4 regions of the Streptomyces sp. NPDC086549 genome follow, and region 1 is predicted to be linked to each of the others. Evidence: riboswitches for the same ligand, from Rfam matches in the RefSeq annotation. Region 1 holds a riboswitch; each other region holds the start of a gene.

The links. Region 1 has a riboswitch for cobalamin ahead of ACIPSA_RS45930 (cobalamin biosynthesis protein). Riboswitches for the same ligand answer to the same signal wherever they lie in the genome.
Region 2: it holds a riboswitch for cobalamin, as region 1 does, so the genes downstream of both, ACIPSA_RS25445 (CbtB domain-containing protein) here and ACIPSA_RS45930 (cobalamin biosynthesis protein) in region 1, are expected to answer to the same signal.
Region 3: it holds a riboswitch for cobalamin, as region 1 does, so the genes downstream of both, ACIPSA_RS02615 (prenyltransferase/squalene oxidase repeat-containing protein) here and ACIPSA_RS45930 (cobalamin biosynthesis protein) in region 1, are expected to answer to the same signal.
Region 4: it holds a riboswitch for cobalamin, as region 1 does, so the genes downstream of both, ACIPSA_RS40370 (CbtB-domain containing protein) here and ACIPSA_RS45930 (cobalamin biosynthesis protein) in region 1, are expected to answer to the same signal.

The regions. Positions count from the first base shown of each region.
Region 1 is NZ_JBIVBS010000026.1:56,523-63,795, forward strand. Features, by position in the region: gene ACIPSA_RS45905 (alpha/beta hydrolase family protein) at 63-1,190, opposite strand; gene ACIPSA_RS45910 (class II aldolase/adducin family protein) at 1,353-2,084, opposite strand; gene ACIPSA_RS45915 (lysozyme) at 2,282-3,031, shown strand; gene ACIPSA_RS45920 (anion permease) at 3,176-4,423, shown strand; gene ACIPSA_RS45925 (hypothetical protein) at 4,467-4,694, shown strand; cobalamin riboswitch at 4,823-4,965, shown strand; gene ACIPSA_RS45930 (cobalamin biosynthesis protein) at 5,068-6,018, shown strand; gene ACIPSA_RS45935 (cobyric acid synthase) at 6,015-7,273, shown strand, end outside.
Region 2 is NZ_JBIVBS010000008.1:175,297-182,569, reverse strand. Features, by position in the region: gene ACIPSA_RS25455 (NAD(P)H-binding protein) at 1-633, shown strand, start outside; gene ACIPSA_RS25450 (histidine phosphatase family protein) at 827-1,399, opposite strand; cobalamin riboswitch at 1,496-1,649, shown strand; gene ACIPSA_RS25445 (CbtB domain-containing protein) at 1,687-1,908, shown strand; gene ACIPSA_RS25440 (CbtA family protein) at 1,934-2,716, shown strand; gene ACIPSA_RS25435 (hexameric tyrosine-coordinated heme protein) at 2,791-3,045, opposite strand; gene ACIPSA_RS25430 (protein kinase) at 3,160-4,947, opposite strand; gene ACIPSA_RS25425 (phytanoyl-CoA dioxygenase family protein) at 5,088-6,266, opposite strand; gene ACIPSA_RS25420 (UDP-N-acetylglucosamine--N-acetylmuramyl-(pentapeptide) pyrophosphoryl-undecaprenol N-acetylglucosamine transferase) at 6,588-7,273, opposite strand, start outside.
Region 3 is NZ_JBIVBS010000001.1:557,688-564,960, reverse strand. Features, by position in the region: gene ACIPSA_RS02625 (CbiQ family ECF transporter T component) at 1-974, opposite strand, end outside; gene ACIPSA_RS02620 (SCO2322 family protein) at 967-1,623, opposite strand; gene ACIPSA_RS02615 (prenyltransferase/squalene oxidase repeat-containing protein) at 1,620-2,855, opposite strand; cobalamin riboswitch at 2,965-3,098, opposite strand; gene ACIPSA_RS02610 (phosphotransferase) at 3,165-3,830, shown strand; gene ACIPSA_RS02605 (nuclear transport factor 2 family protein) at 3,827-4,276, opposite strand; gene ACIPSA_RS02600 (MBL fold metallo-hydrolase) at 4,316-5,341, opposite strand; gene ACIPSA_RS02595 (aldehyde dehydrogenase) at 5,524-6,981, shown strand; gene ACIPSA_RS02590 (ferredoxin) at 6,985-7,218, shown strand.
Region 4 is NZ_JBIVBS010000018.1:44,266-51,538, reverse strand. Features, by position in the region: gene miaB (tRNA (N6-isopentenyl adenosine(37)-C2)-methylthiotransferase MiaB) at 1-619, opposite strand, end outside; gene ACIPSA_RS40375 (CbtA family protein) at 1,186-1,596, opposite strand; gene ACIPSA_RS40370 (CbtB-domain containing protein) at 1,587-1,808, opposite strand; cobalamin riboswitch at 1,845-1,985, opposite strand; gene ACIPSA_RS40365 ((2Fe-2S) ferredoxin domain-containing protein) at 2,029-2,454, opposite strand; cobalamin riboswitch at 2,560-2,684, opposite strand; gene ACIPSA_RS40360 (hypothetical protein) at 3,012-4,436, shown strand; gene ACIPSA_RS40355 (hypothetical protein) at 4,444-4,851, opposite strand; gene ACIPSA_RS40350 (TAXI family TRAP transporter solute-binding subunit) at 4,938-5,936, shown strand; gene ACIPSA_RS40345 (sensor histidine kinase) at 6,033-7,273, opposite strand, start outside.

The sequences.
Region 1 (7,273 bases):
CGGAATGGCCGGGACCGGCCTTCCGGCCGCCGCCCCCGGCGGGTGTGAGGGTCCGGGAAGCGTCACATCAGCGGCGTCAGGAAACGGCGCAGCCGCTCCTCGTACTCCTTCGGGTCGGCGTTCCACATCGCCCCGTGCGGGGCGTGCGGCACGGTGTGGAGGGCGACGCGGTCGGGGCGGAGGGCGGCGAGGCGGCGGGAGTGGGCCCAGGGAGCCACCTCGTCGTCGGGGCCGTGGATGATCAGGGTGGGCACCCTGAGCAGCGCGGGGTCGGCGGTCTCGGCGACGTGGTCGGTGTGCAGGCCGGCCCGGCCCTGGGCGGCCCGTACCGCGAGCGGCAGCAGGGCCTCCGGTGTGTGCCGGGCCGTGGCCAGGGCGCGCAGCGTGGCCTCCCAGCTGAGCACCGGCGAGTCCAGGACGAGCCCGGCGACACGGTCGCGGACGGAGGAGTGCAGGGCGGCGCGCAGGGCCATGGTGGCGCCGGTGGACCAGCCGTACAGGACGACGCGGCGGGCGCCGTACCGGACGGCGTAGCGGACCGCCGCGTCCAGGTCGCGCCACTCGGTCTCGCCGAGGTGGTTGAGGCCGTCGGGCGGGCGGGGCGCGCCGAGGTCGCCGCGGTAGGCGAGGTCGAGCACCGGGAGGCGCCTGTGGTGCAGGAACCCCATGACGTTCAGGGGATGCTCGCGGGTGGTGCCCAGGCCGTGCACGGTGATCACCCAGGTGTCCCGGTACCCGGGCACGAACCAGGCGGGCAGCGCGCCGAACTCACCGGGCACGTCGATGTCGGCGTGGTCGAGGCCGAGGGCGGTGCCGGGGTTGCCGATGTACACGTTCGGGGTGAGCCAGACCTTGTCGCCGGACTGGAGGGTGCCGTGCGTGACGCGGTCCAGGCGGCGCACGACGGCGTCGGCGGTGTGCTCGGCGGACTCCAGGACGGGGCCGACGACGGCGTGCGAGCCGTCACCGGAGAGGCCGTAGGTGCCGGGGCGCAAGGAGGCCAGGTCGCGGGTGAGGGTGATCCGGCCGGCGGCCGTGCCGTGCACGGTGAGCCGGGGTTCGGTGGGCAGTGGCCGGCCGGGCGGCGCCTTGAGTGCCGCGTCGCTGGCTATTCGCCCGGCGGCGACGCCGACCGCGCCGGCCGCCAGGACAGCTGTGACGGCAGCCGCCGTCGCTTTGACAGTGCGCACGGGTCCAGTGTCCCGGCGCACCCGGCCACCGGCCAGCGGAAGGGCGTCCGCCGTGTGACGCCGGGCGCTTCCGAAGGCCGGACGAACCGGCACGGGACAGCGGGACAGCGGGACCTCGGGACAGCGGGACCTTGGGACAGCAGAACCTCGGGCACCAGGACGTCAGTGCCGCTGGCCGTATCCCCGCAGTCGCTCGCCCACCTCGGCCAGCTGTTCCTCCGACAGGAGCGACGGGGTCAGACCCGGTACCGAGGACGCCGTGAGCCACAGGCGGCACATCCATTCCAGCTGGGCCGTGCGGTCGTAGGCCTGGTCCAGGGAGGCACCGTAGGTGAGGGTGCCGTGGTTCCGAAGGAGACAGCCCGAGCGGTCGGCCAGGGCCTGGAGCATGTTCTCGGCCAACTCGTCGGTGCCGTACGTCGCATACGGGGCAACCCGGACGGGCCCGCCGAGGGCGGCGGCCATGTAGTGGATCAACGGGAGCTCGGTGACGAGAGTCGAGACGGCGGTCGCGTGGACGGCGTGGGTGTGCACGACGGCGCGGGCGTCGGTGGTGCGGTAGACGGTGAGATGCATGGGCAGCTCGCTGGTCGGGACGAGGGTGCCGAGCACCTGTCGCCCGTCGAGGTCCACCCCGGTCACGTCGTCCGGCGCCAGCCGGTCGTAGGGGACGCCCGACGGTGTGACCAGCACCGTGTCGCCGACACGCACCGAGACATTGCCGGAGGTGCCGACGACCAGTCCGTCGGACACCGTACGGCGGGCCGTGGCGACGAGTGCCTCCCAGGCGAGCGCCTCCTCGTCGAGCACACCCCTCCTCCGCGCCTCCGGCACACCCTGTGCACCCTCCCGGCCGTCCCGCCCGTCCCGCTCGCCCCGCCGCTGTTCAGCCATGCGGCGATCCTGCCAGCAGGCCCCGCGACGGGCGCCCGGAGCGGGGCACTTTAGGCCGGAAGCCATGCCTCCGAAAGACCACATAAAGCCACAAATACGACTCTCGCTGGGCTTGGCCGGAGATCAACCGACTTCTGATGGCCCTCCACTACTCTCTGGACCGATTTGTCGTGCACGAAGCCATTCCGGGGGGATACATGGCCCGTGATCGCAAACCGTCCCGCCACCGCGCCCGCGTGATCGCGGCGTCCGTGGCGGCGCTCACCATCGCAGGGACCGCGCTCGCCGAATCCCCGGCGTCCGCGGCGGGCCTGCCGAAGGGACACGACGTCTCCGCCCACCAGAAGAACGTCGACTGGGCGGGCTCGAAGGCGAAGGGCGCCAGGTTCGTCTACATCAAGGCCACCGAGTCCACCAACTACCGGAACCCCTACTTCACCCAGCAGTACAACGGCTCGCGCGACGCGGGCCTGATCCGGGGCGCGTACCACTTCGCCCTGCCGGACAAGTCGTCCGGTGCCGCGCAGGCGGCGTACTTCGTGCGCAACGGCGGCACCTGGACCGCGGACGGCCGGACGCTGCCGCCCGCGCTCGACATCGAATACAACCCGTACGACAGGAAGCACCAGTGCTACGGCCTGAGCAAGGCGAAGATGGTCGGCTGGATCAAGGCCTTCAGCGACGAGCTGAAGCGGGAGACCGGCCGCCGACCGGTGATCTACACCACCACCCACTGGTGGAACGCCTGCACCGGCGGCAGCAGCGCCTTCGCCGCGAACCACGCCCTGTGGATCGCCCGCCACGGCTCCCCGGACGCGGGACCACTGCCCGCCGGATGGTCGTTCTGGACCTTCTGGCAGTACGACAACGGCGGCAGCCTCCCGGGTGACCAGAATCTCTTCAACGGGTCGCCGAGCCGGCTGAAGACGTTCGCCCGGGGCTACTAACCCAAGGGGCGCTTGAGCCGTCGAGCCGGAGTGGAGCGACGACCCTCCCTGACTACACCCCCAAGACCATCCCAGTTCACCTTCCGTTCACCCAGGTTGCCTACGGTCAACCAGCCAATGACCTCTGAACGAATGCCTGGGTAAATGGAAAGCTTCTCGCTGATCCTCGCGATTGTGGTGGTAACTGCACTCGCGTTCGATTTCACGAACGGTTTCCACGACACCGCCAACGCGATGGCCACGACCATCTCGACCGGTGCACTCAAGCCCAAGGTCGCGGTGGCCATGTCCGCCGCGCTCAACCTTGTAGGCGCCTTCCTCTCCGTGGAGGTCGCCAACACGATCTCCAAGGGTCTCGTCGATGAGAACGGCATACGTCCCGAGGTCATATTCGCCGCCCTCGTCGGCGCGATCCTCTGGAACCTGCTGACCTGGCTGGTCGGACTCCCGTCCAGCTCCTCGCACGCCCTCATGGGCGGCCTGATCGGCGCCACGATCGCCTCGGCCGGCACGGGTGCCGTCCACGGGGACGTCCTCGTCACCAAGGTGCTGATCCCGGCGATCGCCGCCCCGATCGTCGCCGGCCTGGCGGCCATGCTCGCCACCAGGTTCTCCTACGCGCTGAGCAAGGACACCGACGGCGAGGCCACCCGCAAGGGCTACCGCGCCGGCCAGATCGCCTCCGCGGGCCTGGTCTCCCTCGCCCACGGCACCAACGACGCGCAGAAGACGATGGGCATCATCACCCTGGCGCTGATCGCCGGTGGCAGCATCGCCCCGGGCTCCAACCCTCCCGTCTGGGTGATCCTCTCCGCCGGTCTCGCCATCGCGCTCGGCACCTACCTCGGCGGCTGGCGCATCATCCGCACCATGGGCAAGGGCCTGACCGAACTCCAGCCGCAGCAGGGCTTCGCCGCCCAGACCAGCGCCGCGACGGTCATCCTGGCCTCCTCCCACCTGGGCTTCTCCCTCTCCACCACGCACTCCGTCTCCGGCTCCGTGATGGGCGCGGGCCTGGGCCGCAAGGGCGGCGTGGTCCGCTGGTCCACGGCGACCCGCATGTTCGTCGCCTGGGCGCTGACACTGCCGGCCGCCGCGCTGGTCGGTGCGCTCGCGGAGTCCGTGACCGACCTGGGCGACTGGGGCACCGCACTCGTCGCCGTCTTCCTGATCGCCTCCAGCGCCGCGATCTGGAAGGTCTCCCGCCGCGAGGTGGTCGACCACAGCAACGTCAACGACGCCGAGGAGCCGGCCGGTGTGGTGACCACGGCGATCGCCGCCGTGACGCCGCCCCCGGCGGGCACCGTGGCCGAGGACCTGACGGCCACCATCCCGTCCCCGGCGACCACCCCCGCCATCGACCCGGCCGCCCCTCCGGCCGCCGCCGTCTGACCCCGAGCCCCGGCTACTCCGGACACAAGAAAGCAGCTCTGTTATGAAGATCGACTGGGCAGCCCTCGGCTCCGTCTTCGGCGTCAGCCTCGTGGTCACCGTGGGCCTCGTGGCCCTCTTCACCCTGGGCGTCAAGGGCCTCGCGCACCGCGAGCGCGCCGCGGCCCAGGGCGGCTCCGCCGGACTCGCGGCCACGGCAGCGTACGCGTGCTTCGCGGCCTGCGCGGCGGCGGTGGCGTACGGCATCTACCTGATCATGGCCAAGGCCTGACCGAGGTTCACCGGGCTCCTCCCTGACACCTTCAGGGAGGAGCCTTTCGCATGCCGCCACACCGGCCCGGGCAGTGTCGGTGTGGGGCTCAGCACACTCCTCCCCCGCAGGTCAACAGCAAGTTGACGGCCCTTCCGGGGGCGTGGTGGACTGCCCGAGCCATGTACGGCGGCAAGAGAGGAAGCCGGTGTGAATCCGGCGCGGTCCCGCCACTGTCACCGGGGTAGCAATCCCCGGGAGCCAGGAACTCTCACCGCCGGTCTCGTCGAACCAGGGCGCGGACACCCTGAGTGAGGACATATCGCCATGCTCGCACGGCCGTTGAGGCACCGCACCGGAAGAACGCTGCCCGACCCCACGGCCGGCTGAGCCGATGCGTGCCGATCGCGTCTTCGCGTACGGCGCCACCGCCGGCCTCCTCGGCGACCTGCTCCTGGGCGATCCACGCCGCGGGCATCCGGTCGCCGCGTTCGGCCGTGCGGCGGGAGCCGTGGAACAGCTGCTGTGGCGGGACCACCGGGGGTGGGGCGCCCTGCACACCGCCGTCTGCGTCGGTGGCACCGCCGCCCTCGGCGCCCTCGCCCAAAGCGGCGTGCGCACGTCAGCGGCCGCCTCCGTCGCGCTCACCGCCGCCGCCACCTGGGCGGTCGTCGGGGGGACTTCGCTCGCCCGGGAGGCCCGGGTCATCGGGCGTGCCCTGGAGGCGGGCGATGTGGACGGGGCACGTGCCCGGCTGCCCCATCTGTGCGGGCGGGACCCACAGGCCCTCGACGCCGACGGAATCGCGCGGGCGGTGGTGGAGTCCGTCGCGGAGAACACGTCCGACGCGGTCGTGGGGGCCTTGGTGTGGGGTGCCGTGGCCGGCGTGCCCGGTCTCCTCGGTTTCCGCGCCGTGAACACGCTCGACGCCATGGTCGGGCACAAGTCCCCCCGGTACCGGCGCTACGGGTGGGCCTCCGCCCGGCTCGACGACGTCGCCGGGTGGCCGGGGGCGCGGCTCACCGCCGTACTGGCCGCCGCCGCGGGCCCGGATCCACGCGGAGCGCTCCGTGCCTGGCGGGCGGACGCGCACAGACATCCGAGTCCCAACGCGGGGCCCGTCGAGGCCTCCTTCGCGGGGGCGTTGGGCGTACGGCTCGGCGGAACCCTCTCCTACGGCGGGCGGGTCGAGCACCGGCCCGTGCTCAACGGTGACGGCCGCGCCGTGACCACCAAGGACATCGACCGGGCCGTACGGCTCTCCCGTCGGGTCGGTCTGCTCGCGCTCGGCACCGGCATCGCCGCGCGCGCCATCGTGGCGAAGACAAGGGGGCGCAGGTCATGAACGGTGGTCTACTCGTCGCCGGTACCACCTCCGACGCCGGCAAGAGCGTCGTGACGGCGGGGATCTGCCGGTGGCTCGTGCGGCAGGGAGTCAAGGTCGCGCCCTTCAAGGCGCAGAACATGTCCCTCAATTCGTTCGTGACGCGGGAGGGCGCCGAGATCGGGCGGGCGCAGGCCATGCAGGCCCAGGCGTGCCGGGTGGAGCCCAGCGCGCTCATGAATCCCGTGCTGCTCAAGCCCGGTGGCGAGCAGAGCAGCCAAGTCGTGCTGCTGGGCAAGCCCGTCGGCGAACTCAGCGCGCGCGGCTACCACGGCGGACGGCAGCAGCAACTCCTCGGGACCGTTCTCGACTGTCTCGCCGAGTTGCGGGGCAGGTATGACGCGGTGATCTGTGAGGGGGCCGGTTCGCCCGCGGAGATCAATCTGCGCAGGACCGACATCGTGAACATGGGGATCGCCCGGAACGCCCGGCTCCCCGTACTCGTCGTCGGCGACATCGACCGCGGGGGCGTCTTCGCCTCCTTCTTCGGGACCGTCGCCCTGCTCTCCCCCGAGGACCAGGAACTCGTCGCCGGATTCCTCGTCAACAAGTTCCGGGGGGACGTCAGCCTCCTGGAGCCGGGACTCGACATGCTGCACGGCCTCACCGGGCGGCACACCTACGGGGTACTGCCGTTCCGGCACGGGCTCGGGATCGACGAGGAGGACGGGCTGCGCGTGTCGCTGCGCGGCACCGTGCGCGAGTCGAACGTCTCCGCGCCCGTCGGGGAGGACGTGCTGCGGATCGCCGTGTGCGCCATCCCCCTCATGTCCAACTTCACGGACGTGGACGCGCTGGCCGCCGAACCGGGTGTCGTGGTGCGCTTCGTGGACCGGCCGGAGGAACTGGCGGACGCCGACCTCGTCGTGATCCCGGGCACCCGGGGAACGGTCCGCGCGCTGGAGTGGCTGCGGGAGCGCGGTCTCGCCGAGGCCCTCGTCCGAAGGGCCGCCGAGCAGAGGCCCGTTCTCGGCATCTGCGGCGGCTTCCAGATCCTTGGCGAGCACATCGAGGACGAGGTCGAGAGCCGGCGGGGGCATGTCGACGGGCTCGGCCTCCTTCCCGTCCGGGTGCGGTTCGCCCGGGAGAAGACCCTGACCCGGCCGACGGGGGAAGCCCTCGGTGAGCACGTCGAGGGGTACGAGATCCACCACGGGGTCGCCTCCATGGCCGGAGGTGAACCCTTCCTGGACGGCTGCCGGGTCGGCCAGACCTG
Region 2 (7,273 bases), on a different contig from region 1:
TTCCACGACTTCACCGAGCCCCTGTGCGAGGTGATCGGGCACCAGGGCGTCGAGCGGGTCGTCGGCGTCTCGACCCTGGGCCGCGGAGTGGCGAAGAACGCCGGGCAGATATCGGCTTCGCTCGCCATGGACGAGGCGATCATGGCCACGGGCGTGCACTACCGGGCGCTGTGCCCGCCGTTCCTGATGGAGAACCTGCTGAGCCAGGCCGAATCGATCCGCGACGCGGGTGTCTTCTTCCTGGCGGTGGCGGAGGACCGCGTCCTGCGCACCTGTGCCACCCGCGACATCGCCGCCACGGCGGCCCGGCTGCTGCTCGACGGCTCCTGGACCGGGCAGCAGGACGTCCCGCTCGTCGGCCCCGACGATCTGTCCGCCGAGGACATGGCCCAGGTCGTCTCCGAGGTCCTGGACCGTCCGGTGCGTCTCCACCGCACCGGCAGCGCGGACTACAAGGCGACGGTGCTGCGCTTCGGCGCGAGCGAGGCCTGGGCGCAGGGCCTGGCCGACATGACGGAGGCCCTGAAGGACCAGGGCTTCTACGGCGCCGCCCAGCCGAGCACCCCCGAGTCGGCACCTACGGGCTTCCGCCAGTGGTGCGAGGACGCGCTCAGGCCCGCCGTCCTGGGCTAGCCCAGGGGGCGGGCAGAGGTCCGGGGCTTTGGCGGGCAGCGGTGTCGCCGGAACGCGCGCCGCCGCCGACTTCCTCGCCGGACTCGACTCGACCCGACCGCGACGGGCACGCGCCGTGTGCGTCCGCGTGCCTCGGCCGGGCGCCCAAGGCGTGGGCGGTGGCGGAGTCGGAGGCCGCGCCGGGGCACGAGCGTCACCTCGTCCCGAGCGTGGTGCCCAGTGCCACGTTCCAGCGTCCCGCGCGGCCTGTGAACTCCGTTGCGGACAGGGGTGGTACGTCGACGCGCCAGAAGGCCGACTCGGGTGCGCCGAGCGCGCACACCGTCACGGCGCGGACGATTTCCGGTTCCACCACCGCCACGGTGAGGCCGGAGAACCGCGCGGCCTCGTCCAGCCAGCGCGAGATGCGCAGGCACAACTGGTGGACGGACTCCCCGCCGTGCGGCGCGGCCAGTGGGTCCGTGAGCCAGCGAGCCACCTCCTCCGGCTCGGCCGCGCCCACTTCGTCCAGTGTGCGGCCCCGCCATCGGCCCGGGTCCAAGCCGTCAAGTCCGGGTGACGCCGCGGCGTCGAGGCCGAGCTCCGAGGCCGTCTCCCGGCAGCGGACGGTGGGGGAGACGAGCGTGCGGTCGGCCGCGGGAAGTGCGCCGGCGGCCGAACGGGCGCGGAGTGCGCCGGCGGTGTCGAGCGAGCATCCGTCGTCGAAGCGGGCCTGACGGAGCGATGGGTTCAGCGCCGGTGAGATCAACATCACTCGACTGGTCATTCATCCGCTCCGATCCTCATGCACCGCTGTCCTGGCCGAAGATGACGGTGCGGAGAGGGCCCTGGGCGCACTTCCGGCCACGTTGTGCGCCCTTGGCCGCACCCCCTGCTCCGCGGTACCGTCACTTCGATATCGACGACGGTCCGCGGAAGCCGGTGGAAGTCCGGCACGGTCGCGCCACTGTAAGCCCGGTTCGCACTCCTGGGGTGCGTTCGGGTGAGTCAGACCCGCTCCGTTGTCCTGTTGCACCACCGAGACGGGACGCGAGTTCCCCAGGAGGTCCTGCCATGGCGCAGTCCGCTGTCCAGCCGACCGTTACCCCCACCGTCACGCCCGCCAAGCTGCCGATCGGCGCGATCGTCCCCTGGGCGGTCTTCTTCGGCATCCTCATGCTGGTCCTGCTCTACTTCGTCGGCGCCGAGCAGGGCGCCACGTCCGTGATGTCCGGAGACAATGTGCACGAGTGGGTGCACGACGCGCGTCATCTGCTCGGCTTCCCCTGCCACTGACGGCGGCGAGGGAATCCACGAGCCCATGAACTCGGCAACTGTCAGAAATCTGTTGGTGCGTGGCATGCTCGCGGGACTCGCCGCGGGCCTGCTCGCACTCGTCGTCGCCTACTTCCTCGGCGAGCCGCGCGTCGACTCGGCCATCGCCTACGAGGAGGCACACTCCCACGAGCACGGCGTGGAGGCGGTCTCCCGGACCATGCAGTCCACCGGTGGCCTGACCACCGGTGTCCTGGTGTACGGGGTCGCGTTCGGCGGCATCGCCGCCCTGGCGTACTGCTTCGTACTCGGCCGCATCGGTCGCTTCGGGCCGCGCGCGAGCGCGCTGCTGCTGGCGGCCGCCGGTCTGGTCGCCGTCTACGTGGTGCCGTTCCTGAAGTACCCCGCGAACCCACCGTCCGTCGGCGACCCCGACACCATCGGCAAGCGGACGACTCTCTACTTCCTGATGATGCTGCTCAGCGTGTTGCTCGCGGTTGCCGCCGTGATCGTCGGCAAACGTCTCGCGCCACGCCTGGGCAACTGGAACGCCACGCTCTCCGCGGCCGCGTTCTACGTCCTGGTCGTTGGACTGGCCTACGCCTTCCTGCCTGCGATCAACGAGGTCCCGAAGGACTTCTCGGCCACGCTGCTGTGGCAGTTCCGCTTGGCGGCCCTTGCCATCCAGGCCACCTTGTGGACCTCCTTCGGGCTCGTGTTCGGTGTGCTCGCGGAGCGCGAACTGCTCCCCAAGGCCGCGGAGTCGAACACGGCACAGGCGCACACCCCGGCGAACGGAAGCCGAGCGACCGCGGCTCCCCGCCCCTGACGGAGGCCGCTCTGCGGGGAGTCCGGGCGCTGCCTGCCCGTGCTCCCCGCGGTTCCCGTGGTTCGGTTGGGGTGTCAGTCCCGCCAGTAACCGTTGGCGGCGGCGATGGTCTGGAACTCGAGTGCCACGACCTGCGCCGCGTGCATGAGGCTTTCGGGGGCGGTGGAATAAGTCGTTCGCCCGCCCTTGAGGACGTCGAGATCGGGCTGGATGTTGTGGATGGTGTGCCGGGCCAGGGTGAGCGCCAGGGCACGGCCCTCTTCCGGGGTCTTGGTGATGAGGGATCCGCCGGGGATCAGGACCATGCCTTCGTCAGGTACTCGGCTCATGACCGCAGTGTCAGCAACCCTCCAGGAACTGGTGTGCACGGACACGACGGGGTGCTCCGCAGGGGTGAATCGGGCCGTGGGTTCATACCGCCGTGCTCGGGGCGGCCGCTGTTCTCACTCGGTGGCGCGCAGAGCGACCCAGGTGTCATGGGCCACGACGCCGTCCGCAGTCACGCCCTTGGCGCTCTGGAAGCTGCGGACCGCCGCTTCCGTGGCGGAGCCGAATTCGCCGTTCACACCGGTACTGCCCACGTCGTAGCCGCGCTTGGTGAGCATGCACTGCACCTGCAGCACACGCTTGCCGCTGTCACCCGGGCGGGTGCGGCCGTTGCCGGCGTAGTACGTGCAGTCGGCGATCCAGGGCGGAGTTCCGGGGTCGGCGGATGCGGTGCCGGGGGACTGGGCCGGGGTGGCGGTGGAGCCGGTGTCGCCGGCCCGGGTAGTGGGGGAGCTGGGTCGGCCGGCGGGGGCGGACGGGGAGTCCTCGGGCTGCGCAGTGCCGTCGTCGGTGACGCCGGCGCGTCTGCTGGACGCGCCCGCAGCGGACGCCCGGTCCGACACGCCGGGTGCGACGGACAGGGCGGTGCCGTCGGACAGCCGGCCGGGCCGGGTACCGGCCTGCGAAGCGGTGTACTCCGGCGAGGCGGCGGTTGCGGGGCCGCCGCCCTCACGCATCAGCACCAGGACGCCCGCGGCAACGGCGCACAGCATGGTGCCCGCCGCGGCGGCCATGACCCGCTTCCTGCGCACCCAGGGTCGGGCCGCCGCCGGACGCGACCCTGCCGAGGCCCTCTCGGCAGAGGCAGAGGCAGAGGCAGAGGCGGAGGCGGCCGCGGGCGGGGCGGCCGGCGAGCCCACCCGTCCGGGCGAGGGAGCCGGCGCACCCGCCCGGCGCCCCGAGGGGTGGAAGAGCGCCGCCCGCTCGACGGGGAGGCGGTGCAGCGCTTCGTACGCCCTTTGCCGGGCGAGCACCCTGCCGTCAAGTGGCTCCGGCCAACCGGTTGTTCCGGCATGTGCCCCTGCGGTGTCGGTCAGTTCCCGCGGGGTGGGGCGCCGCTCGGGCTCCTTGGCCAAGCAGGCGGCCAGCAGCGCCCCCAGTTCCGGGTCGGCAGCCGAGACCGCCCCGGTGACCTCCGGATTCGGCTCCTCGAACGCCACCCGGTGCATCACGTCGACGCCCGTACCGTCGCCGAACGGCGCACGTCCGGTGGCCGCGAAGAGCAGGCTGCTCGCCAGCGAGAACACGTCCGATGCCGTGTCGCAGTGGCCTGTCCTCAGATACTCCGGCGACATGTAGGCCGGAGTGCCGACCCGGTTGCCGGTGCCGGTGATCGCGCTGGCCTCCGCGGCCTTGGAGATCCCGAAGTCGATCACATGCGCGCCCTTGACCGACAACAGCACGTTGGACGGCTTCAGATCCCGGTGTACGACCCCTGCGGCGGCCAGGGCCGCGAGCGCCCGCCCCAGCTCCGCCACCAACCGCCACACGGTGGCCGGAGTCAGGGCACCGCCCTCACGTACGGCTTCCGACAGGTCGAGTCCGGGGACGTACTCGGTGGCCATCCACAGCAGTTGGTCGTCCCATCCGGTTCCGCATAACTTCGGTGCGTACGGCGGACCGATCCGCGAGTGCACCAATGCCTCGCGTTCGAACCGCCGCTGGAACCTGACGTCCTCGGCGTACTCCGGCCGGATTACCTTCACCGCGAAAAGTCCCGGACGGCCGTCGGCGGCCCGTGACAGGTAGACCCGTCCCATCCCGCCCTTGCCCAGCAGCGCCACCGGCACGAAGGGACCGATGCGGCCCGGGTCGCCGGCCAGCAGAGGTGAGGCTCCGGTCTGCCGGAGTGCGGCGGCTTCGCGGGCCGCGGAGTCCGGTGATGGTGGCCGGTGGTCAGACACGGAACTCCCGAAGTGGTGTTCGTCGTAAGTCAGTTCGCCTTCGCTGGGAGAACGAGGCTAACCCAGTCCCGGCCTCTGCTCACGGTTTCGATCACTTCCGTCGGGACGGAGCGGTGCGATCCGGCTGAGCCGTCCCTCCGTCAGGTCCGGCGGCGCTCGGCGCCCGCCTCCAGCTCCCGGCGCAGCCGCTCGGGGTCCCAGCCCTCCGCGACGGCCTGCCAGAGCGTGTCCGCCTGGGAGAGCGGGGCGAGGCCGTCGACCGGCGGGTCGAGGTCGAGGTCGGTGGGGAAGGGGTAGCCCTCGGCGGTGGCGGCGACCACCCGCCGCAGCCAGTCCTCGGAGAAGCCCTCGGCCTTGCGGCGGAGCAGCACCGGAAACAGCGCGTTCGCCATCGCCTCGCGGTTCACCGTCTCCATGGCGCGCCCGAAGGCGGCGGAGATCTGGAGCAGATTGGCCATGCGCCGGATGCCGGTCGAGCGGTTGTGCCCGGCGGCGTGGAAGAGCGCCGGGTTGAAGAAGGCCGCGTCGCCCTTCTCCAGCGGCAACTGGACGTGGTGGGCGTCGAAGTACTCGACGAACCGCGGCAGCCGCCAGGCCAGATAGCCGGGCTCGAACTTCTGCGAGTGCGGCAGATACAGCGTCGGGCCGGACTCGACGGGCATGTCGCAGTGAGCCACCGCGCCTTGGAGGGTCAGCACCGGCGACAGACGGTGCACATGCGCCGGGTAGGCGGCGGCCCGCTCCTGGGAGAGGAAGCCGAGGTGGTAGTCGCGGTGCACGTTCTGTGCGGTGCCGCCCGGGTTGACCACGTTCACCTGAGAGGTCACCTGGTAGGCGGGGCCGAGCCAGGCCTCGGCGATCAGCGCCAGCACGTCGTTGGCGTAGTAGTCCGCGAACACCTCCGGCGCACGCACGGCCACCTTGTCCAGAGCGCTCCAGACACGGTCGTTGGCTCCGGGCTTGGCGAAGTGGTCGCCGCACCCCGCACCCGAGGCGCGCTCCTCCTCGATCAGCGCCCGGAACACCCCGGACGCCCGGTCCACGACGGCCGGGTCCGCGAAGGCGCCCTTGAACACCACGATGCCGGGTCCCTCCAGCAGCGCCCGGACCAGCTCGCCCTGCACGTTCCGACGGCCTTCCGGGGTGGCCGTCAGGGCGCGGAGCCGGTCACTGTCGTAGAGCGGCACGTTCTGCTCCACCCGCTCGGCCGCGGGATGGTCACCGGGGTCGGTGTCCCGCTCCACGAGCGCGCGGAACGCGTCGAGATCGCAGTCCTCCTCGGTCAGCCAAGTCCGTGAACCCACAGCAGGCAGAGACATCGCGGCTCCTTTCTCAGCCCTCGCTCTTCTGCCAGTCTGATCAACCCGAACCCATCATTCAATGTGCAGAAACACATCAAAAAGACATCATCGATACGGGCGATCGAGGACCTCGACCGACAGCGGAGCCAGGTGTGCATCGGGGGCCGCACCTTCGTGGTCGACATCGTGATGCAGGCTCCCGAACATCGGGTTGGCGGCAGAGCTGCTGCCGCAGAGTGAGCGGGGCCGTGAAGGAAGAGCCGGCGCCGGGCGACACCTCGCGACGCGCGATCCAGCGGTGCCCGGACTGTGCGGCAGCCCTGCCATGACCTGGGGTCGTCAGACCGCCACGGTCAGCACGAGCTCCGCCAAGCGGTCGGCTGCATCGGGGCGCCCCAGCGTGCGGGCCTGCTGAGCCATCTGTCGGCGCTGCTCGGTCGAGGCGAGGATCGGCCCGACCGCCGCCCGCAGCCCCTCCGGCGTGACCGCGTCCTTCACCAGGGCCACTGCGGCGCCCGCCTTCTGCAGGTGCAGCGCGTTGTGCTCCTGCTCGTTGCCCGCCGACGTCGCGAGCGGGATCAGGACCGATGGCTTGCCGAGGGCCGTGAGCTCGGCGATCGTGCCGGCACCGCTGCGGGAGATCACAACGTCGGCGAGGGCGAGGACATCGGGGAGCTCCGGGCCGAAGAAGTCGGTGACCAGGTAGCGGTGTGAGAGGTGGGGCGGGAGTGTGGCCGCATACTGGCGGGACTCCTCGATGGACGTGGCGCCGCACTGGTGGATCACGTTGGCCTGGCCCAGCAGCCAAGTCAGGATCGCGCGCACGACGGTGTTGATCTGGACGGAGCCCTGGGCGCCACCCGTGATGTACACCGTCGGAAGGGTTGGGTCGAAGGTGGTGAGGCTGAGGGTGCTGATCGCCTTGTCCGGCCGGCCCTCCAGGACCTCGGGGCGGACGGGGTTGCCCGTGACCACCGCCGAGGTGCGGACGGAGTCCGGCAGGAGTGGCAGCGTCGACTCCGAGG
Region 3 (7,273 bases), on a different contig from region 1:
AGGGCGAGCAGCGCGGCGACCGCGGCGCCGGATCCGGCGACCAGCCAGGCGCGCAGGTCCCAGGGATCGGGGCGGTAGCGGGTGCGCAGGGTGCGACGGCCCCCGAGGCGCAGACCCCCGAGGGCGGCGGCGACTCCGGCCAGCAGGACGGGCAGGCCATAGGTGCCGCCCTCGGCGGTGAGGAGTCCGTACGTTCCCGCGCAGACGCCGAGCAGGCCGCCGAGGGTGAGCGCGGTGGTGGTGCGGCGGACCGGGGCGGGGACGTCGGCGCTGCGGCCGTAACCGCGGGCGTCCATCGCGGCGGCCAGGGCGACGGAGCGTTCCAACGCGCCCTCCAGGACCGGGAGTCCGACGTGCAGCAGGCCGCGGATGCCCCGGTCCGGGCGGCCGCGCAGCCGGCGGGCGGCGCGCAGGCGCTGGACGTCGGCGATCAGGTTGGGGGCGAAGGTGAGCGCGACGACCACGGCCACGCCCATCTCGTACAGGGCGCCGGGAAGGGACTTGAGGAGGCGGGCCGGGTTGGCGAGGGCGTTCGCGGCGCCGACGCAGATGAGGAGCGTGGCCAGTTTCAGGCCGTCGTACAGCGCGAAGACGAGTCCTTCCACGGTGACCTCGCCGCCGAGCCGGATGCCCTGCGCCCAGTGGGGGAGCGGGACTTCGGGGAGCGTGGCGATCACGTGCGTGCCAGGGATGGGGGAGCCGAGGAACACCGCGAACACGAGACGGACGAGGAGGACGGCGAGAGCGAGTCTGGCGAAGGCGGAGTACGAGCGGGCCCAAGGGGCCGCGGTGCGGTGGGTGGCGACCACATAGCCGGACGCGGCGATGAGGAGGGCGAGGAGGAGGGGGTTGGTGGTGCGGGTGGCGGCGGTGCCCAGGCCGAGCGACCAGAGCCACCAGGCGCCGGGGTGCAGTGTGCTCCGGCGCCTGGCTGTGGGGGTGGGGACGCCGGCCCGAGCCGGCGCGTCAGGCACGACGTCGTGCCTGCCACAGCGCCGCCGCTCCCAGCAGTACGACCACACCCGCACCGGCCAGCAGACCCACCGACGGGCCGTGATCCGAGTCCTTCGGCTTCCCGTCCCCCTTCTTCTCCGCCTTCTCCGCCTTCCCCTGCTTCTCCGCGCTCACCTGCTCCCCGCACCCCTTCTCCGGATACCCCGAGATGGCGCACAGGAGGGCGTTGGTGTCGTAGCGGAGGGGCTTGGCGACCGCTGCCAGGGCCTCGGCCGTCGTCGCGTCGGGGGACACCCGGGCGCAGGCCGTCCGGCGAGCGGGCGGGCTCTCGCCGGACGGGGCGTCCGAGGACGTACCGAAGTCGATGACCAGGGCCACCCGCTTCTTTCCCGCGGCGGCGGGTGTGCCCGCGCAGATGGAGTGGAAGTCCGCCGTGCCGCGCGGGCGGGTCGCGTCGGCGGAGTCCTCGCTCACCGCGAACCGGAAGCCCTGCACGTCCCCGTCGCCGGGACGGGCCGTCGACGGGCCCTGGGTGGCGTAGATCCACTTGCTGCCGTCGCGCTCCCAGAAGGACCAGTAGCGGTAGCCGACGGCCTGGGCCTGGCCCACGGACCCCCAGAGGAAGAGCGCGGCCAGGAGCAGTGGCACGGCACGGCGGACGACGGTCACGGCTGCTGCCGCTTCCGGCGGCCGCTGAGCAGGAAGCCGATGCCGACGCCGGCGACCAGACCGGTGCCGACGATCCACCAGACGCCGTGGCCCGAGTCGGACTTGTCGGCCTTGGGGGCCTCGTACCCGGTGGGCTTCTTGACCGTCTGCGGGGCGGGTCCGGTCGCGTTGAGCGCCCGTACGAGGTCCGTACCGCCGAAGCCGTACGGGTTCTTGCCCATGGCGTGCGCGGCGAGGATCAGTTCGGCGTAGGCCGCCGGGCCGCTCTGCTTCGCCCACGTGGCGGCGTTCTTCTCCAGCCAGGCGTACGGCTTCTGCGCCTGCTCGGTCCGGCCCTGCGCTGCGAGCGCGACGACCGCGTCCGCGGTGTTGCCGTAGTCGGGCTGGTCCTTGGCGCCGGGGAGCGTGGAGATCAGGTGGTCGCCGGTGCGGTGCATCTCCGCGGCGAGGTACGCGGCGCCGTTGCGGGCCACCTCCTCCGGCTTGAGCGCCTTGCCGGAGGCGGCGCACTTGGGGTCGCCCTCCGGTGCCTTCCCGGCGGTCGTCACGAACCCCTTGCCGAGCGCGCCCAGCACACCGGCCGCCGTCGCGTCCGCGTTGGCCGCCAGCTTGCCCTTCTTGTCCGGCTGGTAGGCGAGCGCGCCGCCGCCGTCCTCGTCGCAGGGTATGGACCACTTGGCCAGCAGGTCGTACGGGGTCTTCCCCTCCGAGCGGAGCACGGCGGGGTCGTCGCCGACCGCCGCGAGCGCGCCGACGACGACGCCGGTGGAGTTCGTGTCGCTCGGCCCGCCGGCGGTGTAGCCCCAGCCGCCGTCCTTGTTCTGTTGGCCCTTCAGCCAGTTCACCGCCGCGCGGGCATCGCCGTCGTGGTCGCCGACCGCCATCAGGGCCTGTGCGGCGGCGGCCGTGGCGTTGGTGTCGAACACCGCGTTGCCCTCGCAGGGCTTCGAGGTGTCGGCGCGGAAGGCGGCGAAGGCGCCGTTGGAGCACTGCTGCCCGGTCAGCCAGTCCACGGCCTTCCCGGCGGGCGTGACACCCACCGTGCGTTGGGCGATCAGCGCCAGCGACTGGCGCCAGACGCCGTCGTACTTCGGGTCAGTGCTGCCGTACAGCCCGGACGCGTGCGCCGTCGACGGGGACGGGGACGCGGACGGGTCGGCGGCTGTGGCGGGCGTGGCCGTGCCGATCACGGCGACGGCTGCCAGCACCGCGGCGCTGCGGCGTACGTTCATGGTCGGCGGGTGCCTCTCCCTGCGGGGAGCCGGGCAGCACGGGACACCCCGGGCGGCTCGGCTCCGTAAACCTCGACGGTGCCGTACGCGGGCGGATGCCCGCGCACGTGAGCCGGTCAACGTCCCGTGCGGGGCAGTCCGGCTCACCGCCGTAGCAGCGGTACACGGTTGCGGGTCAGCGCCGGAATTGCACCGGCTTCCCCCCGTACGGGTGTGATGACGACGCGGCCACTCTACCGGGCGGTAGTCGGCAGGCTGAGGGGTGGCTGTGGACCCCGGGTCACGGGGGGCGGCGATTAGAGTCGCCCCATGCTGCCAACGGGGAGACTGCTCGGTTCCGGCCGCTCGGCCGACGTGTACGAGATCGACGAGGCGTGGGTGCTGCGCCGCGACCGGGAGGGGTGGGGGGACGCGGCCGCCGAGGGGGCGGTGATGTCGTACGTACTGGACCACGGGTACCCCGTGCCCCGGGTGCGGCCCTCCGGCTCGCGCACCGACCTGGTGATGGAGCGGCTGTCCGGGCCGACGATGCTGGGAGCCCTGCTGGAGGGTTCGCTCGGCACGGAGGAGGCGGGCACGCTGCTGGCCAGGCTGCTGCGGCAGCTGCACACGGTTCCCGGCCGGAGTGCCGACGACCCCGACGTCCGCGTCCTGCACCTGGACCTCCACCCCGACAACGTGATCCTCACCCCGGACGGGCCCCGGGTCATCGACTGGACCAACGCGGAGGACGGCCATCCGGGCCTCGACTGGGGCATGTCCGCGGTGATCCTGGCCCAGGTCGCCGTCGGCGGCGATCCGATCGCCGCCCCGGCCCGCGAGATGCTCACGGCCCTGCTCGCCGACCCCTCCGACCTCACGGACTCCGGCCTCACGGAGGCACGCGGACGTCGCGCGGCCAACCCGACGATGAGCCCTCGTGAGGTCGAACTCCTGGGGGCTGCCGAGGACTTGATCCGAGGGTTGGTGCGCTAGTCACGGCCGGCGCGCGGTGTCGGCCCCCCGAACGGCAGGTGCAGCACCCGGGTTTCGAGCAGCCACCGGCCTTCGACGCGCCGGAAGGCATCCTCGTAGTGTCCGATCTGGACCGGCGGGCCGGGCGGCACCATGCCGCCCTCGTAGCCGTCGACGCGGTACGTGGAGAAGTACGAGGTGGCGGTCGCCGTGTCCGGAGTGGTCACCGTGACCAGGACGTTGGACATCAGGCGGCGCGAGAGGCGGTCGGCGGGCCGGGCGCCGAAGTACTCGCGCAGGGCCTCGCGGCCCTTGACCAGCCGTCCGCCGTCCGGCCACTCCCAGGTGCCGTCCTCGGTGAACAGCTCCGCCACCGAGCCGGGTTCACCGAGGTCGAGACGGCGGACGAAGTCGAGGACGAGGCGCTCGCAGGCGCGTTCGGCGAGGAGGTTCTCCAAGGGGTCCATGAGGCTGTTTAGCAAGCAGGGACCTGGGCCGCGAACGAATTACACCGCCACGTACGCCACCGGCTCGCTCCCCGGCACGGCCTCCGCGCGGCCCTGCTTCACCAGGCGTCGTAGATGCGCCTCGGCCTCGGAGACGGCGATGTTCCTCGACCCGTAAGGGATCTGTTCCCAGGGGCGGTTCCACTCCATGCGTTCGGCCAGTTGCCAGGGGGTGAGGGGCTCGGCCAGCAGGGCCAGCAGGCCGGCCAGCCGTTCCTCGTGGTGGGCCAGCAACTGCCGTACGCGGGAGGGCGCGTCGGTGAAGGCGTGCTGGTGAGCCGGGAGCACCTCCGCGGGGGCCAGGCGGCCGACGCGTTCCAGTGAGTCGAGGTAGTCGCCGAGGGGGTCGGTGACTGTCGCGTCGTCCGGGTCCTCGTACAGGCCGATGTGCGGGGTGATCTCCGGGAGCAGGTGGTCGCCCGAGAAGAGACGTCCGTGGCCGGGGAGCCGGGACGGGTGCTCCTCCTCCAGGTGCAGGCAGACGTGGCCCGGGGTGTGGCCCGGCGTCCAGATCGCGCGCAGGCGGCGGCCGGGGAGAGCGAGGAGTTCGCCGGGGACGACCTCCCGGTCGGGCAGCGCGGGGGAGAGACCGGGCAGGGTGCGGCGGCGTGCGGTACGGAGCGGGGCCACGTGCTCCTCGGGGGCACCGGCGGCCGTGAGCTTGGCGGCCATGTAGGCGAACCAGCGCTCGGGGCGGGTCTCGCGGGCGCGCCGCACGATGGCCGTGTCGGCCGCGTGCATGGCGATCCAGGCGCCGGAGGCCTCCCGCACCCTGCCCGACAGGCCGTGGTGGTCGGGGTGGTGATGGGTGATGACCACCCCGTGGAGCTCCGCGACGGACGTACCGCATGCCGACAGGCCCTCGGCGAGGGCGTCCCAGGAGGCCGGGTCGTCCCAGCCGGTGTCGATCAGGACCGGGCCGCGGTCGGTGTCGACGACGTACACGAGAGTGTGGCCGAGGGGGTTGTCCGGGATGGGGACCCGGAGGGAACGGACGCCGCCACCGTGGTCGTACACCTGCGCCATGGGCTCCCCAATCGCCGCGTTCCCGCCACTATAACTAGAACAGGTTTCCATGGGAGCCCGAGTCGACCAACGGGCTCTCGTCGCATCCGTGGACTCCCCCGGACGGAGCTGGTATCAGTTCCCTATCTGATGGATCGTCAGACATGGGACATGAAGTACATGAAGTCCGGAGGCAGTCGGCCATGACCGAGCTCGTGGAACACGGACAGCTGTTCATCGGCGGGGAGTTGACCGACCCCCTGGGCAAGGACGTCATCGAGGTGATCTCCCCGCACACGGAGGAGGTCATCGGGCGGGTGCCGCACGCGTCGCGGGAGGACGTCGACCGGGCCGTGGCCGTCGCGCGCCGCGCCTTCGACCAGGGGCCCTGGCCGCGGATGACCCTGGACGAGCGGATCGAGGTCGTCACCCGCATCAAGGACGCGATCGCGGTCCGGCACGAGGAGATCGCCCGTGTGATCTCCTCCGAGAACGGCTCGCCGTACTCCTGGAGCGTCCTCGCGCAGGCGCTCGGCGCGATGATGGTGTGGGACGCGGCGATCACGGTCGCGCGGAACTTCACGTACGAGGAGACGCGCGACGGCGTCCTCGGCAGGATCCTCGTGCGGCGCGAGCCGGTCGGGGTCGTCGCGGCCGTCGTCCCTTGGAACGTCCCGCAGTTCGTCGCCGCCGCCAAGCTCGCGCCCGCCCTGCTCACCGGCTGCACGGTGGTGCTCAAGCCGTCGCCGGAGTCGCCGCTGGACGCGTACATCCTCGGCGAGATCGCGAAGGAGGCCGGGCTGCCGGAGGGTGTGCTGTCGATCCTCCCCGCCGACCGTGAGGTCAGCGAACACCTCGTCGGGCACCCCGGTGTCGACAAGGTGTCCTTCACCGGCTCGGTCGCGGCCGGCCGGCGCGTGATGGAAGTGGCCTCGCGCAACCTCACGCGCGTGACGCTGGAGCTGGGCGGCAAGTCGGCGGCGGTGGTCCTGCCGGACGCGGACATCGAGACGTCGGTGCCCGGGATCGTCTCGGCGGCCTGGATGAACAACGGCCAGGCCTGCGTCGCCCAGACCCGCATCCTCGTGCCGCGCTCCCGCTACGACGAGTTCGCGGACGCCTTCGCCGCCGCGGCGAGCGCGCTCAAGGTCGGCGACCCGCTGGACCCCGCGACCCAGGTCGGCCCGCTGGTCGCCCGGCGTCAGCAGCAGCGCAACCTCGACTTCATCCGCATCGGCCAGGAGGAGGGCGCCAAGGTCCTCACCGGCGGCGGGCGCCCGCCGGGCCTGGAGCGCGGCTGGTACGTGGAGCCGACCCTCTTCGGCGACGTCGACAACTCCATGCGGATCGCCCGCGAGGAGATCTTCGGCCCGGTGATCTGTCTCCTCCCGTACGGCGACGAGTCCGAGGCACTGAAGATCGCCAACGACTCCGACTACGGGCTGTCCGGCAGCGTGTGGACGGCCGACGTCGCGCACGGCATCGACGTCGCACGGCAGGTCCGTACGGGCACGTACTCGGTCAACACCTTCAGCCTCGACATGCTCGGCCCGTTCGGCGGCTACAAGAACTCGGGGCTGGGCCGGGAGTTCGGGCCGGAGGGGTACGGCGAGTACCTGGAGCACAAGATGATCCACCTCCCGGCGGGCTGGGAGGGATAGGGAATGGGAGACCGCTGGCACGTCGAGGTCGACCGCTCCGTCTGCATCGGCTCCGCCCAGTGCGTCCACCATGCCCCCGACGGCTTCCGCCTCGACACCGGCCGCCAGTCCCGGCCCGTCGCGGCGGACACCGACGCGAACGAGCAGGTCCTGGCGGCGGCGGAGAGCTGCCCGGTGGAGGCCATCATGATCACGGTGCTGGGGAGCGGGGAGCCGGTGTTCCCGCCGGAGGACTAAAAAATCTTCAAATATATCCCCTTTGGGGCTTTTGTTCGGCGATGGGGGCGTTCTA
Region 4 (7,273 bases), on a different contig from region 1:
CCTCGCCGACCAGGGCCTCGATCTCGGCGAGGATGTCGCCGGTGCGGCGGTCCTTCTCCTTGCCGCGCAGCGCCGGGACGATGCAGAAGGTGCAGGTGTTGTTGCAGCCGACGGAGATCGAGACCCAGGCCGCGTACGCGCTCTCCCGGCGCGTCGGCAGCGTGGAGGGGAACGCCTCCAGCGACTCGGCGATCTCGACCTGCGCCTCTTCCTGGACGCGGGCACGCTCCAGCAGGACCGGCAGTTTGCCGATGTTGTGCGTACCGAAGACGACGTCCACCCAGGGCGCCTTCTTCACAATCGTGTCGCGGTCCTTCTGTGCCAGACAGCCGCCGACCGCGATCTGCATCCCGGGGCGCTGGGCCTTCCTCGGCGCGAGGCGGCCGAGGTTTCCGTAGAGCCGGTTATCGGCGTTCTCACGCACGGCGCAGGTGTTGAAGACCACGACGTCCGCGTCCCCGTCGGAGCCCTCGGGGGCGCGCACGTACCCGGCCTCTTCGAGCAGCCCGGACAATCGCTCGGAGTCGTGGACGTTCATCTGGCACCCGTAGGTGCGGATCTCGTAGCTCTTGGGTGCTTGAACGTCCACTGCGGGGCTCCGGTCGCTGCTGCTGGTCATGGGTCAAGGGTAGGCGCTCCCCGGGGCCCGGCTGCCGGAGACCTTGATCGGTGGCTCACGGCGCCCGGCGCCCGACGCCCGGACCGTGGCCTGCCCGGCCCCCGGACAGGTCGCTCGTTGCTCCGCGGTGAGCTGTCGGGTGGTGCTTTGCCGTGCCGGGCGAGCGGATTGGTGCCGCTGTCCGCGCTCCGGACACGTACGGTTCCGTCGTCGCCGAGGCTCGCCACCCTGTGGCCGTCGGGGCTGAAGGACACGCCTTGCGCCGTGCCGTCGTGGCCCGCAGCACCACGGGCTCGCCCGTGCCGTCGGCGCGGCGCACACATACGGCGCCGTCGGTCGAGGCGCCGGCGACCCGTCGGCCGTCAGGGCCGAAGACGACTCCCGCCTCGCGGGCGCGGGCGGTCTGGACGACGGCGAGGGAGGTCAGGACCGTCAGGGCGGCCGCCACCGCCGCGAGTCCGGTGAGAACCGCTCTCCTGCGGCGTCTGCCGACGGCCCGTTGCCGAGCGGCCTCGCACGGTCGGTGGTCGAGGGGACGCCCAGCCCCCTCTCATGTCCTGACGGGTTCAGTGCGCAGCGGGAACTGCCCGCCCCGACCCGGAGGTCGCGGGCTTCGGATGCAGCAGCCGCTCGGCCAACTCGCCGAAAAGCAGGCCGAAGCCGCCCCACAGGACGGTCTGGATGGCCGGCGCGGAGAGCCGGAACCGCCACAGCAGGGTGGCCGGGAAGTCCTTCGGCACCTCGTTGACGACCGGCAGGAAGGCGTACGCGAGGCCGGTCACGAGGACGAGGCCGGACAGCAGCAGCGCGGTCGCCCGCAGGGAGAAACGGCCCACGCGGCCGAGCGCGAAGCAGAAAGCGAGCGCGGCGATGCCGCCGAAGGCAACGCCGTAGACCAGGACGCCGGTGGCGCGACCGGCGGTGGAGCGCAGGGAGCGGAGTTCACGGGTGTGCGGCGCCCCTGGCGTCAGTGGCAGGGGAAACCGAGCAGGTGACGGGCGTCGTGGACCCACTCGTGGACGTCCGTGCCGTTGAGCACGGACGTGGCGCCCTGCTCGGCGCCGACGAAGTAGAGCAGGACCAGCATCAGGACACCGAAGAAGACCGCCCACGGAGCGATCGTCTTCAGCGGCAGCTTGGCGGGAACGACGGGGGTGGTGGCTGTCGGCTGGGCGACGGTCTGCGCCATGGCAGGGCCTCCTCTGGGAGTTCGCGTCCCATCTCGGTGGTGCACAGGACGACGGCCACGGGTCTGACTCACGAGCCGCCCAGGGCGCTCGCTCACAGTGGCGCGACCGTGCCGGACTCCCACCGGCTTCCGTCGTACCGTCGTCGATACCGGACAGACCGTATCGCGTGACGCGTGCATGTCCAAGACCGCGTCACCGGGCGTGATCTTCCTCTCCCGGTCATGGACCGACGCGGCGCCGGACCTCGGAAGCCGTCCGGCGGCGCGGCGGCGTGATGGTGTAGAGGTCGAGAATGTCCGGCAGGGGAACGACGCCGGGGCCGCCCGCGCGCACCCAGGCAGCGATGTCCTCGGTCGCGTCCGGGTCGTTGACCAGACCCAGCCAGACCGGCCGGGCTCCGGCAGCCCGGCCGGCGGCGGAGGGTTGTACGACGATGACGTTGGCCTGCTCGCACACGTCGAGGCAGGCGGAGACGCGCACGGGCACCTCGGCACGCAGACGTGCGGTCTGCGCCGCGTGATCGACGCCGGACACCTTGGGACTGCCGCAGCAGCAGTCCCTGCACACGACGACACGGCTCGGCGCCGGGTCGGCCGCCTCCGTGGCCGCCGCCTCCGTGGCCGCCGCGTCCACGGCCGCCTCCATGGCCGCCTCGTTGTCGAACGCCTCTTCCGTCGGCTTGCCGGGCACGCCGAATCACTCCCCTCCCGGGGAGATCCGCCCCGGTGTCCGTCGAGGAGGCGACCGCGTGAGTCTCCTGGCTCTCGGGTCGTCGCCCGTCCCGGCCTTCCCGCCCGTCTGGGGGCAGTGGCCTGTCGGGACTTCGCTCACCGATCACAGTGGCGGGACCGCGCCGGATTCACACCGGCTTCCTCGGACCGCCGTCGCCCTGTCACCGATCATCATTCCATCCGGGGTGCCGTCGTCATGGCACCAGTGTTCGGTCCGCGGAACCCTGGGGCCTGAGTACGGATACTCAGGCGGCATCCGGCCACCGACGCGGCCTGAAGTCGCCGTGGGTCAGGTCACGTTGGGATGCGGCCGGATTATGTGGGTCCACTGTGCGGACCATGGCATGCTCATGGCCCGTCACCGAGTTACCGGCCAGTACGACACGTCGCTCGCCGTCCGCCGGTACCTCCTTGCCACCCCCACCCTCAGGACTCACCTTGCGCAGACGCACGAGGCACACGCATGCCCTCATGCCCGCCTTCGCCGTGACCGCCCTCCTTTTCGCCGCAGGCTGCTCCTCGCCCGCGTCGCAGGCCGAGCAGCCTGCCGCCGCCCGAAGCCAGGAGACCCAGAGCCCGGACGACACCGCCACGGACGCGGCGTACCACTCGCTCACCGTCGCCGCCGCTCCCACCGCCACCGCCACCGCGGCGGCGGGTCCGGCCGGCTCGGGCAGGCCGGCGCACAAGACCACGCTCGCCATCAGTTCGTACGACAGCAGGACCCGACGGGCCGTCATCTCCCAAGGGAAGAAGTCGACTTCCCCCTCCCCGCCGGCCACGTCCCCCTCGGCCTCCTCCTCGTCCGCCTCCTCCCCCTCTCCCAGCGCCTCCGCCGCCCAGCACGAGGCCGCCGTGGGTGACGTCATCGCGAGCGCCCCGGCGCCCGGTGCCCCGGACGGTCTGCTCGCCAAGGTCACCAAGGTGATCGGCGAGACGGACAGGGGAACAGAGGTGCAGACCGAACCCGCCACGCTCAACGCCCTGCTCGGCGACGACACGGCGAAGGGCACCGTGCCCGTCGACCCGGCCTCCTTCGACGTCGACAAGCTGTTGCCCGACGTCAAGGTCTCCTGGTCCAGGGCCGGTGATGTGCACGTCGGCCCCAAGGGCGCCACGGTGCCACTGGGCAGCCTGCGGCTCGACGTCTCCGCCGAGGTGCCAACGGCCGAGGGCGCTCCGGTGTCGGCAGCGGCCTCGGTGTCCGGCTTCGTACAGGTCGCTCCGCAGGTCGACTTCAGGTACGGCGGCGAGGGCACCGACGCCGCGCCCGGCTCCGCGTACCTGGGCGTGTCCGGCGACTGGACCTCCGGCTGGGCCGTCAAGGGCCGTGCCGCCGCCTCCACCACCACGCCACTGCGGATCCCCTTCGCGAAGCTGCACGCCGACCCGGTGCTGCAGGTCGGCCCCGTCCCGGTCGTCGTCAACCTCGACCTGACCTGCTACTTCCAGATCAGCGCCGACGGCAAGGTCACCGTCGACGTGGAGCAGAGCCTCAAGGGCGACTTCAAGGCCGGCGGCACCTTCGGCGCGGGCAAGGGCTGGACGCCGGTGAGCGCCTCCGACATGACGAGCACACCGGTGCGGACCTCGGTGACCACCGCCGGGAACGTGAAGACCGCGCTCGGCGCCGAGGCCTCGGTCGGTCTCTACGGCACCGTGGGTGTCACGGCCGACCTGGCGCCGTACCTGCGCGGCGAGGCCTCCGGGACGGTGCAGGCATCGTCGGACACCACCGGAGCGAAGACCACCGGCACATGGGGCCTGTACGGCGGCGTGGACCTGTCCGGCACCCTGCGCCTGCAGTTGTCCGTCTTCGGTACCCCCGTCCTCCAGCGGAGCATTCCGCTGGGCGTGCTGCACCGTGAGTGGCAGCTGGCGGGCGACTCGCTCTGAGGCGACGTCAGGCGCCGCCGGGTATCCATCCCTGGCGGCGCAGGACGGCCGACACGTCCGGCGCCTCGTAGTGCTCGCCCTTGAGGACCTTGCCGTCGGCCCGTCGGGCGACCTGGCCGTCGGGCCCCAGCTTGCTCATGTTGGAGCGGTGGACCTCGGCGATCACCGCGTCCAGGTCGATGCCGTGGACCAGGGCCGTGCCATAGGCCACGTAGACCACGTCGGCCAGTTCGTGCGCGAGCCGGTCGAGCGGGCCGACGACCGAGACCTCGGCGACCTCCGCGGCCTCCTCGGCAAGCAGGTCCCCGCGGTGCGCGGCCAGCTCGGGGGACACCTCCGTCGGCCTGTTGCGGGTATCGAGGCCGAAGGCCAGGTGGAACTCACGGACGAGGTCGGCGGGCGAGGAGCTGGTCATGCCGCGACTCTAGCGGCCGCCACCGACAACGCCCGCCGTGAGCCCGGCGCTGGTCAGGACTCCGGACGACTGGCAGGATCGCGCGCATGTCCAAGGTGTTCCCCCGTATCGGCAGGCGCCGGGCGCTCCAGGGCGCGGCCGCCGGCTTCGTCGCCTTCGCGCTGCTGCTGTGGTGGCTGCTGCCCCTGGGCGAGGAACCGCCGGGCGGGACGATCGTCTTCAGCACCGGCACGCCCCGCGGGGTCTACCAGGAATACGGCGAGCGGCTGCGCACCGAGCTGGACAGGGACATGCCGGGGCTGACGGTGAAGCTGCTGAACAGTGCCGGTTCCCAGGAGAACGTGCGGCGGGTGGCGACCGGGAAGGCCGACTTCACCATCGCGGCGGCCGACGCGGTGGAGGCGTACGAGTACCAGCACCCCGGCGGTGCCGGGCAGCTGCGCGGTGTGGCCCGGCTGTACGACGACTACGTGCAGCTCATCGTGCCGCGCGACTCGGACGTGAGGACCGTCTCCGACCTGAAGCACAAGCGGGTGTCCATAGGGCTGCCCAACTCGGGCGTGCGGCTGATCGCCAACCGGTTGCTCAGGGCCTCGGGGATCGACCCCGAGAAGGACATCACGCCGGTGTCCGACGGCATCGACACCGGGCCCGACGGGCTGGAGCAGGGAAAGATCGACGCGTTCTTCTGGTCCGGCGGGCTGCCGACGAACGGGCTGGCGCAGCTGACCAGGACGTTCGACTTCAGGTTCGTCCCGATCGACGGTGACCTGGTCACCAAGCTCCACGCCGAGGGCGACGAAGCGCGCTACTACCGGGCCACCAACATGCCCGAGTCGGCCTACCCGTCCGTCCAGCAGGGGTCCACGGTGGCGACCATCGCGGTGTCCAACCTGCTGATGACCCGCAAGGACATGGACCCCCGGCTGACCGAGTGGGTCACCCGAACCGTCATCAAGAGCCGCGACGACATCGGCGCCCACGTCCACTCCGCCCAACTGGTCGACCTCCGCACCGCCATCTACACCGACCCGCTCACGCTGCATGAGGGGGCGCGGCGGTACTACCGGTCGGTGAAGCCGTGACTCGACGAAGCCGTAGCTCTGTGAAGCCGTAGCCCGGTGAAGCCGTAGCTCAGTGAGGCCGTGACTCCGCCCTCGGCCGACGACCCGTCACCCGTCCTACGCCGCCGAGCCGCTCCTGGGCACCGTCACCGTCACCCGCAGGCCGTGCGGGTCGTGGTGCTCACAGTCGAGGGAACCGCCGCCCGCCGCCAGGAGGGTGCGGGTGATGGAGAGGCCGAGACCGGAGCCCTTCACGTTCTGGTGGCGGCCGCTGCGCCAGAACCGGTCGCCGACGCGGGCGAGTTCCTCGTCGGTGAGGCCGGGACCGGTGTCGGTGACCACGACCGTCGAGATCTCGCCGTTGGAGGCGACGGTCACCGTGACAGTGCCGTCCTCCGGTGTGAACTTCACCGCGTTGTCGATCACCGCGTCCAGCGCGCTGGAGAGCGTGATCGGGTCGGCCCAGGCGGTGGTCGGCGGGCAGTCGCCGGTCAGCCGCACCCCCTTGGCCTCGGCCGCCGGCGACCATGCCGCCAGCCGCTCGGCGGCCAGCCGGCCGATGTCCGTCAGCCGCAGGTCCGCCTCGGCGTGCTCGGCCAGCGCCAGGTCGAGCAGGTCGTCCAGGACCTGCGCGAGGCGCTTGCCCTCGGTGCGGACCGAGGCGATCTCCTCGTTGCCCTCGGGCAGTTCGAGGGCGAGCAGTTCGATGCGCAGCAGCAGCGCCGAGAGCGGGTTGCGCAGCTGGTGCGAGGCGTCGGCGACGAAGGCGCGCTGCTGCTCCAGCACGTCCTCGACGTTGTCCGCCATCTCGTTGAACGACCGGGCCAGCCTGCGGAGTTCCGGCGGTCCGCCGGCCACCGCGACCCGGGACTTCAGCCGCCCGGTGGCGATGTCGTGGGTGGTGGCGTCGAGGACGCGCACGGGCCTGAGCACCCACCCGGTCAGCCGGAGCGCCGCGCCCACGGCCAGCAGCATCGCGGCGATCTCACCGGCCCCGATGAGCACCCAGCCGCGCAGCGTCCGCGAACGCATCGGCCCGGTGGGCGAGTCGGTGACCACGACCGCCACGACGTCGCCGTCCCGGATCACCGGCGACGCGACGATCAGGCGGCTGTGCTGCCAGGGCCACACCTGCTCGGGGTCATGGCTGCGCCGGCTGAGCAGCGCCTCGCCGAACGCCTCCCGCAACTCGCCGCTCGGGGGCAGGAACCAGTCGTACGGCGCGTTGGCCATCGCCGCGCCGTTGCGGTAGAAGACGCCCGCGCGGATGCCGTAGACCCCGTAGTAGCTGGTGAGCTCGCGGCGCAGCGTCTCCTTGCGCTCGTCCTCGGTCGTCAGCGGTGAGCCGGTGGGCCCGT